Regions from separate parts of the Sporosarcina sp. FSL K6-6792 genome, predicted to be linked through region 2. Evidence: riboswitches for the same ligand, from Rfam matches in the RefSeq annotation. Region 2 holds a riboswitch; each other region holds the start of a gene.
The links. A riboswitch is a leader RNA that binds a small molecule or an ion and turns the genes downstream of it on or off. The one in region 2 is predicted to bind S-adenosylmethionine.
Positions count from the first base shown of each region.

Region 1: another riboswitch for S-adenosylmethionine. It lies ahead of MKZ26_RS14180 (cyclase family protein); the one in region 2 lies ahead of MKZ26_RS11960 (bifunctional homocysteine S-methyltransferase/methylenetetrahydrofolate reductase).
Region 3: another riboswitch for S-adenosylmethionine. It lies ahead of MKZ26_RS07435 (methionine ABC transporter ATP-binding protein); the one in region 2 lies ahead of MKZ26_RS11960 (bifunctional homocysteine S-methyltransferase/methylenetetrahydrofolate reductase).

Region 1 is NZ_JBBOSA010000001.1:2,894,971-2,898,479, reverse strand. It holds gene MKZ26_RS14195 (urease accessory protein UreD) at 1-294, shown strand, start outside; gene MKZ26_RS14190 (hypothetical protein) at 342-734, opposite strand; gene MKZ26_RS14185 (acyl-CoA thioesterase) at 838-1,314, shown strand; SAM riboswitch class I at 1,510-1,624, shown strand; gene MKZ26_RS14180 (cyclase family protein) at 1,762-2,499, shown strand; gene MKZ26_RS14175 (5-methyltetrahydropteroyltriglutamate--homocysteine S-methyltransferase) at 2,662-3,509, shown strand, end outside.
Region 2 is NZ_JBBOSA010000001.1:2,459,146-2,462,654, forward strand. It holds gene metE (5-methyltetrahydropteroyltriglutamate--homocysteine S-methyltransferase) at 1-280, opposite strand, end outside; gene MKZ26_RS11960 (bifunctional homocysteine S-methyltransferase/methylenetetrahydrofolate reductase) at 326-2,197, opposite strand; SAM riboswitch class I at 2,357-2,465, opposite strand; gene MKZ26_RS11965 (hypothetical protein) at 2,905-3,102, shown strand; gene MKZ26_RS11970 (TetR/AcrR family transcriptional regulator) at 3,274-3,509, opposite strand, start outside.
Region 3 is NZ_JBBOSA010000001.1:1,560,676-1,564,184, reverse strand. It holds gene MKZ26_RS07440 (pyridoxal phosphate-dependent aminotransferase) at 1-450, opposite strand, end outside; SAM riboswitch class I at 1,024-1,134, shown strand; gene MKZ26_RS07435 (methionine ABC transporter ATP-binding protein) at 1,240-2,253, shown strand; gene MKZ26_RS07430 (methionine ABC transporter permease) at 2,243-2,914, shown strand; gene MKZ26_RS07425 (MetQ/NlpA family ABC transporter substrate-binding protein) at 2,932-3,509, shown strand, end outside.

The DNA.
Region 1 (3,509 bases), 440 kb from region 2:
GATGAATTAATTGCTTTCGACTCTCTGCATTTCTCACCAAAAGAAACGGCACTTGGTGATATCGGTGTACTAGAAACTGCAATGTATATCGGTTCAATCTGGCTCGTATCGCCGAAAGCCACAGATGTCGACGTCCGCGCAATACAAGAAACATTGCGGGTCGAAGAAGGTTTAAAAGCTGGTATGACAAGGCTTGAAGGAAATGCAATCCATTGTAGATGGCTTGCCGTTGATCAGTGGACGATGCAGGAAGAGATGAAGCGTGTATACGCGTTGTTGGCAGAAATAGTTTAAGAGGACACTCCAATGAGGGGTGTCCTCTTTGGGTTTGAAGTTTTACATCACTTCGATACCCTTTTTTTACTCCATTTTTTTATTAAAAAATCCATCAACCAGGTATAGAGAAACATCGAACCGACTAGGACAACAGCGATGTAAATGTATTGCAAGAAAACTGGAATGTTATACTTCTTTATGAAATCCCCTGAATAAAGCATGATGAAAACCAGCGCTATAAGAAGTACAATCATACCGAGCACATAAATAACCATAGTACTCAGAGGCGTTGTCCGAAGTGTCTTACGGATGGAATCCCTAGATTTTAAAGCTCTTATAAGTAGATATAAAAATAAAACGAGTGATAGATAGTCATTTGCTACAAAGAATAAAATAAGTCCAAGTAATATAATCGACCAGGTGATTTTTTCATAGTATTTATCAATAAATTTCAGCATTAATCTTCCCCCAGTATGTGTATACTATATATACGGAATGATTGATGGAAAAGTTTCCTTTTATCACAAATTGAATATGTTCTACTACAAAGGAGTTTGTCGTATGCAAGAAAAAAGACCAATGGGCCAATCACGAACAATCCAGACGAAGCTAGTACTGCCGCCCGATACCAATCATCTGCAGACAATTTTCGGTGGAAAAGTTCTCGCGTATATAGATGAAATCGCTGATATCACGGCAATGAAACATTCAAAAACAGCGGTTGTAACTGCTTCAATCGATTCAGTCGATTTTGTATCGTCGGCGCGTGTTGGAGATGTACTTGAACTTGAGGCAATTGTCACGTCAACTGGCCGTACATCGATGGAAGTATTTGTATCGGTCCATTCAATGAACCTGCTTACAGGCGAAACAAAACTAACAACCGAATCCTTCCTAACGATGGTTGCCATGGATGAAAATAATAAGCCTACTCCTGTGCCGGGTATTTATCCGGAAACAGAAGCTGAAAAGAGTCTATTTGAAACAGGCCCCGCACGCCGTGAACATCGGAAATTGCGGAGTGAGATGAAACATTAAATAATTTGTTATGGAAAAGCCCACGCAAGTTGTGGGTTTTTTACATTGTGTCGTGTATCATTTCAATGCCATTTCTACTTTTTACATAAAATGTTTCATTGTAAAAACTAGTATAATCTAAATAATTCATGTTTTGTGTATTGACAATCTATTCGGAAGACTGTATTGTACTAATTAACAACTAAATACGTAACTTTCTTATCCAGAGAGGTGTAGGGACTGGCCCGATGATACCTCAGCAACAGACTTGTAAAAGTACTGTGCTAATTCCAGAAGCGTAAGTGTAATGCTTACTGCTTGGAGATGAGAAGAGCAAATAGCGAATTCGCCAAAACCTCTTCTTGAAATTTAGAAGAGGTTTTTTATTTCGTCTAGGCTCCGACCGCCCTTTGATTTTGTTCTTTCTGGAGATTAAAGTTACCTTCAAAAAATGAAGGGAGACTTATTGTGTCAAATGAATTAATCAATGCAATTGCTTTATTAAAAAAGAAAGAATGGGTCGATTTAACACATACTTTCGGGCCTGACTCACCCCGTTTTTCAGCATTTGATGCAGCAGAGTTTACAACATTATTTGATCACGATGATGGATTTTTCGCACAGAGCTTTAAATTTGCGGGACAGTACGGCACACATATTGATGCACCAATTCACTTCGTTCGTGATACAAGATACTTGGATGAATTGGGTTTGAAAGAATTGGTATTACCGCTGGTGGTCATCGATAAATCGAAAGAATCTGATGCAAACCATGATTTTACATTAACTGTCGAAGACATTCTGAAGTTTGAAGCTCAGCACGGGCAAATTGAGGCTGGTACATTTGTGGCATTACGCACAGATTGGGGCAAACGCTGGCCGGATAATGAGGCATTTTGCAATAAAGATGCCGATGGGAATAATCGTATACCGGGTTGGGGCCTTGCTGCTTTGAAGTTTTTATTTGATGAAAGAAAAGTAAAGGCTGTCGGTCATGAAACTTTCGATACGGATTCAGCCATTGATTTTCAAAAGAACCAATCTCTGTTAGGCGAATATTATGTTCTTGAACAAGATACCTACCAAATCGAGCTATTAACAAACTTAGATAAAGTGCCCTCAAAAGGCGCGGTCATTTTTAACATCGTTCCGAAGCCGGAAAAAGCATCGGGATTCCCAGTACGCTCATTCGCGATCCTACCGTAAGAAAAGAAAAAGGGCCCGCTCATTTGCGTTCCTATCGTAAGAAAACAAGAGAATCCGCTCATTCGCGTACTAGCCATAAGAAAAGAAAGAGGATCTGCTCATTTGCACTCCTGACCTAATAAAACCGTAATTTACTCCTAAAACAGAAAGAAGGAATATACCATGACAAATCAATCGACAACACTAACGCAAGCACCATTCAGAGCAGATCATGTTGGAAGTTTACTACGACCAGATAATTTGCATAAAGCGCGCAAAGACTTCAAAGAAGGCGTAGTTACTGCACAACAATTACGAGAAGTAGAAACACAGGAAATTAAACGGGTTGTTGATAAGCAAATTGAAGTTGGTTTGGAACTTGTAACAGACGGTGAATTTAGACGTACGTGGTGGCATTTAGACTTCTTGGAGCATTTGAACGGAATTGAAGGATATGTGCCAGAGACTGGCTACGTATTTGATGGTATTGAAACAGAACGATATAACGTTCGAAACACAGGCAAGATTTCGTTTGACCCTAATCATCCATTCATTCAAGACTTTGTTGAGTTTAATGAAATCGTAGGCGGCCGTGCCGTTGCGAAACAAACGATTCCAAGTCCGAATCAGCTCTTTAATATCGGAATTCGTGATGAAACGATTTACCCTGACATTGAAGAATTTGCCAATGATGTTATTCAAGCATACAAAGATGCTTTGAAAGCATTTTACGAAGCTGGTGTACGCTACTTGCAGTTGGATGATGTTTATATTGCGGGGCTTTCTGCACCGAATATCCCATTTAACGACGGAGCCTATTCAAGAGAACAACTAATCGACTTGGCACTACGCGTCATTAATGGTGTTTTGGAAGATAAACCTGAAGATCTTTTCGTAACAACACACCTATGTCGCGGAAATTACCAATCGACGTGGGCGTTTGAGGGAAGCTACGCACTGATTGCACCCACACTTCTTGCAAAAGAAAAAGTGGATGGCTTCTTCCTTGAATATGATGACGAGCGTTCAGG
Region 2 (3,509 bases):
AAGGTACTTTACCACCCGCATACTCGAAGCGTTTTGGTACGACACCAAACATAATAGATGTGTCCAGCACATGGTCGTATAATGAAAAATCTCCAACCGGGATAAGGTCAACACCGAATTCTTTTTGTTTCTGTAGACTTTCTAAACGAAGCGTTTCCGTTGTTTTCAGTAGCTGTTCTTCTGATGTTGCCCCATTCCAAAAACTTTCCAACGCCCTTTTCCATTCACGTTTTCCACCGATTCTTGGATATCCACTAGTTGAACTTTGTACTTTTACCATTGTATGTTAGCCCCTTTATTTTTTATAGTATTTTTTCAATCTGTTTTAATACACGATACTCTCGGTTTGGACCACCTCCCTTGCTACAATCACATCCACTTTACTGTGTATATACTCCGTCAAATTCACGGTCATGTCATAGCGCATAAAGGGAGTGATTAAATAGATGCCATGAAAATGCTCCAGCGCCACATCGATCAATTCTTTCGAAACCTGTAAGCCTTCTTTCGTAGACTGCTCACGATTACCATCAGATAAAGCCATTCTTGCACGTACTTGATCCGTCAACTTAATGCCTGGTACCTCATTGTGTAGAAATTCGGCGTTTTGCGATGAAGTCAGCGGCATAATTCCGATGTAAATTGGCGTCTCAATATGTTTTGTTGCCTCGTATACTTCTATTATCTTCTCCGTGCTATAGATAGGCTGGGTAATAAAATAGTCGGCTCCTGCTTCTATTTTTTTCTCTAATCTCTCCACAGCGCGATCTAAATGACGCACGTTCGGATTAAAGGCCGCTGCCACAGTAAAGGATGTTTTCTGTTGCAATGACTTTCCAGACTTTGAAATGCCCTCATTGAATTGCTTTATGAGTTGAATCAATTCAAAGGATGTCACATCGAAAACGGATGTTGCTCCGGGGAAATCTCCAATTTTCGTAGGGTCCCCCGTAATCGCTAGCAATTCAGTAATACCCAGTGTGTGTAATCCCATGAGATGCGACTGTAATCCAATTAGATTGCGATCTCGGCATGTAATATGGACCAAAGGTGTTGCACCAATCTTTTGTTTAACAAGCGAAGCCATTGAAGCGTTGCAAATTCTCGGCGTCGCTAGGGAATTATCGGCCAGTGTAATGGCATCCACGCCTGCATCCTTTAACGCCTGAGCCCCCTCAAAGAACTTGCCCGTGTTTAAATGTTTGGGCGCATCAAGTTCAACAATTATCGAATGTCTTTTTCTCACTGTCTCAAGCAATGTTGGCGGTTGAGATTCCTTCAATTCAGACTCCACAACCTCTGTCTTTACCTCCTTCTTCTTAACAAGCTTTTCTTGAATTGGTTCCCGAATTGTAAGTCCTTTCACTAGGGCCCTAATATGTTCTGGCGTCGTCCCACAACATCCTCCTATTAAACTAACTCCTGCCTTCCGAAAACTCAGCGCGAACTTCTCGAAATATTCAGGCTCATTTTCGTAAAAAAGTTTCCCATCCTTATATCCTGGATAACTAGCATTCGGATACACCGAGAGTAAAGCACGCTTCATCAACGGCACAGTTTCTAATGACTTCAGCATGTGGTGAGGGCCAAGGCGACAGTTAATGCCTACTATATCTGCACCTAAATCTTCCAACTGCTGTAAAGCATCTATGAGCTCTATTCCATTTTGGAGCACCCCCGCTTCATGCATTGAAACGTTCGTAATAATTGGGATATCTGTCTCCTCACGTGCAATTTTGAGCACGGTTGTTAATTCATCAAAATCGTAATAAGTTTCTAAAAGTAGGCCGTCCACTCCCTCAAGAAGTAAGCAATATAGTTGTTCCCTAAAACTGCGCTTGATTTCATCCTTTGTTCCAATGGATGTTCGAGATCCATGAATACCCCCGATAGTTCCAAGGACGAACGTATTTTTACCCGCTGCTTTTTTTGCAATTTGAACTGCGGCTTTATTTATCTTTTTTACACTGTCCTCTAACCCATGACGTGCTAACTTGATATAATTCGCACCATACGTATTAGTTTGAATAATATCCGCACCTGCCTCTATATAGGCTTGGTGGATGCGAAGCACTTGATCTGGATGTGTCAAGTTCAGCTCTTCAAAACAAAGATCCACACCGTGTGAATAAAGTAGAGTTCCCATTGCACCATCACCGATCAAAATTCGTTCTTTCATAGTATCTAGTAAATTCACGACTATCACTTGCTCCTTTCACTTTCCCAAAGTCCCGTTCCGGAAATACTCTTCATCATTCTTCAAAATATGTTACTTAATGGGAAAATTAGTTAAAATAAAAAGAGCCTCTTCCTATGTTGAATAAAGGAAGTAGACTCTAAATCTGAATAAGTCTTCTCCTCATCTACCAAGTCGTGTTATCAACTTGCTGGAATTAGCACCATGCCATAAAATGGCGGTTGCTGAGGTGTCATCGGGCCAGTCCCTATACCTCTCTAGATAAGAAAAACTATTAAATTGGATTTGCTTAGTTACGTTATTACAGACTTTACATCATTGTTGGAAAATTAGCAACACCTTTTTGGAAAGTAATTAATTTATTTTACAGATTCAGACTATTGCTTATCACTTTAAACAACATAGTTGCTAAACAGCCTTTCGCCATCCTTCATTTAAATTCTTACGTCCCTCTTAGCTTAAAAAGGTCAATCAAGGTACCAATAAGTCACTTTTGTCAATTGATCCTTTTCCAGAATTGATTGCATAACCCACCGCTCTTACTCCCCCATCCTAAGTGAGCTAAATGCACATAATAATAATATTAATAATGAGTCCATTAACCACTGTCCCCTCTGTAACCCTGCATATAATAAACTATAAGAACAATAACGAACGACCCGTTTACTCAGTTGTTGTTCCCATCAAATTGAAGGGAGGTCATTGACTTGAAAACTTCCTTGGGCATCTGGATTGGTTGGTTAGCAATAATTTTAGCGGCTATAGGGTTCTTTTATGCTCCTTATTGGTTAGGTGGTGGCGCACTCGTTTTAGGCTTAGTCTGTTTAGCTTCTCCACAAAAAGCATTGGCATGGATTTCAATCCTGCTTGGAGCCATCGTATTATTAATCACGATGTTCCAGTAGCCGGATAATTAATGATACTTCAAGGTATGTTTGGGCTCCTACCATACATACCTTTTTTATTTGATTTGTATGCTTACGATTTACTATATATTGAACAAATGAATACCTATAGTTACTAGGCGAAGACGCCGTAGCAAATTTGAAGGGATTCTTTATTTAAGCTTAATGTAGTTAGCCTTTTTTTAATCCAGCCACATGAGCAGGGCCCCAAAACGTCGTTTGTGATAAAATATGTGCCATTTCTTGTGGTGATCTATCCATTCCACTCTCCAGCCAACATTGAATGACTCCTAGATGCGCTGAACTTACGTAAGCTACTAAATAATCAAGTGGAACCACCATATTTTCCTCATTCAAGAAATCACTAAACTTATGAAGCATTTTCTTTTTTATGAATCCCTTTAATC
Region 3 (3,509 bases), 900 kb from region 2:
ATCGTTTTCTGCAAGTAATGGCATTAAATTGTATTTAATATTGGCTAAGCTTACACTCGATAAATAATCGGGATATCCCGGATCCGGCAATAAAAGTAATTCATCTTCGTTCATAATCGCGAGGGGTAACTCGACCAATCCCGGTTTTGTTCCAAATAGAATCGCTACTTCTGTTTTAGGATCAATATGAACATCGTATTCTCGTTTATAAAAGTCAGCAACAGCCTGTTTTAATTCGGCAGTCCCTCTGAATGGGGAGTATCCATGTGTTGTTGGATCTTCAACTGCTTCTTGGAGTGCTTTTATAATATGTGGAGGTGTCGGTTGATCGGGATTTCCACGCCCCAAGTTAATAACGTCGCGTCCTTCAGAAAGTGCTTCTTGTACGTTTCGAACAAGTGATGCGAAAAAGTGCGGTGGTAGGTTCTTGAGTCGATTTGATAGTGCCATGTAATAACCTCTCTTCTATGTAATCCAATCTTTAGTGTAAAAGAGTAAGATAGTATAAGTTTTTCACTTGGAGCAGTATCTAGACTCCAGCGCCTTACCCCTCGAGTCGCTTCGGTCCTTAAGTTAAAGGCAAAGAGCGCCTTTCTCTTGAGGCCCTCCAGCGCTTGTCGGGTCTACCAAGGCGCTTGCGCTTTTCTTGTTGTCTAGCTCCAGGCGCCAGCCGCTCTGAGGCCCAAAGGATGTGGGTCACCTAGCCATTGCCGCAGGACGCGGCGTACTTAGGCTAGGTTCCTTGAAAGCAATCCAGCTATGTGGCCAAAGAGCGCCACGTCGTGCCTGCAAGGAAGCAGGTATGCAGTCGTTGCGACAGGACGTCGCGCTCTTAGACTGCCTTCCCCTGGATCGACTTATGCCTGTCACGTCTAGACGGCGCCTTCCGCTTTTCTTATTGTCAGTATACATGGAATGAAATGAAAATGATAATAAATTGTTATATATCAGAACATATTATGTTGACAATCTTATTGAGACATACTAATATGAAACTTATCAATCAAAATAATTACATAATGGTACTTATCAAGAGAGACTGAGGGATAGGCCCGATGACGTCCAGCAACCCCTTGCGTAATGTAAGGAAGGTGCTAACTCCTACAGAGTGAATTTCATTCTGAAAGATGAGCTGAAACCTTTTTATTTTCGGTGCTTCTTTCATATATGAGAGAAGCATTTTTATATGGTCAGACATCTGAGATTTCGTACTTCTATTTATAGAAAGAGGAGAATTGCATGATTCAAATTCAAAACGTATCAAAAGTATACAAAACAAAAGAGAGAATCGTGACTGGTGTTGATAATGTCTCACTCGACATTAACACAGGAGAAATTTTCGGAATCGTAGGTTACTCAGGTGCAGGGAAGAGTTCTCTTATCCGTTGTCTAAATTTGTTGGAAAAACCAACGAGCGGAACGATCTTAGTAGATGGATTAAATTTGATGAAGTTACGGGGGAATAATCTCCGTCAGGCACGTCTGAAAATAGGAATGATTTTTCAACACTTTTATTTAATCAGCCAAAAGACAGTATATGAAAATATAGCATTTGCTTTACGGGCAGCCAAAACGCCTGCCGATAAAATTAACGCTCGGGTAACGGACTTACTAGAAATGGTTGGCCTCTCTGATAAACGGGATGTTTATCCTGCGCAGCTGAGTGGTGGCCAGAAGCAGCGGGTAGGTATTGCCCGAGCACTAGCGAATAATCCTTCAGTGTTACTGTGTGATGAAGCAACATCTGCATTAGATCCAAATACGACGCTATCTATTTTAAGGCTGTTGAAGAAAATAAATAAAGAATTGAAGATTACAATCGTTCTAATAACACATGAGATGAATGTCGTGAAAGAAATTTGTGATCGCATGGCAATTATGCAAGATGGAAAAGTGATTGAAGAAGGACAAGTATATGATATATTTTCAAATCCACAAGAAGAATTGACAAAGGAATTTATCAGTAGTGTTGTGTCATTTGATGTACCGGAAATGATTTTGAGCAAGTGTACGGGCAAACTGGTCAAGGTCATGTTTAAAGGTGATGTTGCAGGCGATGGAATTATCTCAGATACTGTGCAGAAATTTACTATACAAGGTAATTTCCTACACGGCTCCATTGAATATATTCAAGAAAGGCCACTCGGTACTTTCCTGATGGAACTAAAAGGCGAGGATGACGAAATAGAAAAGGCAATTGCCTATATGTCATCACGAGCTGCTCAAGTGGAGGTAATTGACAATGGGAATTGATTTACAACACGTTATAGAGTTAATGCCTGATATTACAAAAGCATTTGGTGAAACACTTTATATGATAAGTATTTCTCTCGTTATTGCACTTGTTATTGGGCTTCCGCTAGGGATTTTGCTGTTCACTACCGATAAAGGATTATTTTTAGAAAATCGGGCATTGAACTCAGTTATTGGCTTTATCGTCAATATGGTCCGTTCTGTGCCGTTTATTATTTTACTCGTCGCGTTAATCCCTTTAACGATTTTAATAGTAGGTACTCCGATTGGCCCTGGGGCTGCTAGTGTTTCATTATCTGCGGCAGCAATTCCTTTTTTCGCAAGAATTGTGGAGACTTCACTAAGGGAGATTGATAAAGGTGTTATCGAAGCTGCAATCGCTGTTGGTGCAACTCCGTGGATGATTATCAAAGATGTACTATTGCCTGAAGCAAAAACAAGTATTATTCAAGGCGTGACACTTACTGTAATTAGTTTAGTCGCCTATTCAGCAATGGCTGGTGTTGTTGGTGGTGGCGGAATCGGGGATTTAGCAATTCGATTCGGCTACTATCGTTACGACAATACAATAATGGTAGTGACCGTGGTGATATTAATACTATTTGTACAAGTAATTCAATTTGCAGGAGATCGGATTTCAAAAGTAATTGATAAACGATGATGGGGAGAGAGAAAATTATGAAAAAGTTTCTATTAGTTGTATTAGTACTTATAGTTGGAACCGCACTAGCTGCTTGTGGTGGCAAAGAAAAAGCTTCGGATGACAAATCTGTGAAAATTGGTGCAACCGCTGGACCATATAGTGATATGTTGAAAAAGGCGATTATTCCTGGACTTGAAGAAAAGGGATATAAAGTTGAACTAATTGAGTTTAGTGATTATATCCAGCCGAACAATGCACTGGCAAGTGGCGATATTGATGCAAACCTGTTCCAAAACACGACTTATTTAGAAAATGTCGTTAAAGAAACGGAAGCTGAATTATCACCACTTATTATCGTACCAACAGCTCCAATGGGCATTTATTCGAATAAATTCAAGACAATTGAAGCTATTGAAGATGGAGCAAAAGTTACCATTCCAAACGATCCAGTTAATGGAGCCCGCGCCCTTTTAGTGTTACAGGATGAAGGTCTAATTGAATTAGATCCAAATGCAGAAGTGCTAAAAGTATCTGAAAAAGATGTAACAGTGAATAAGAAGAACTTGGTGTTTCAGCCAATCGAAGCGGGTCAGCTTCCACGTTCAGTTGACGG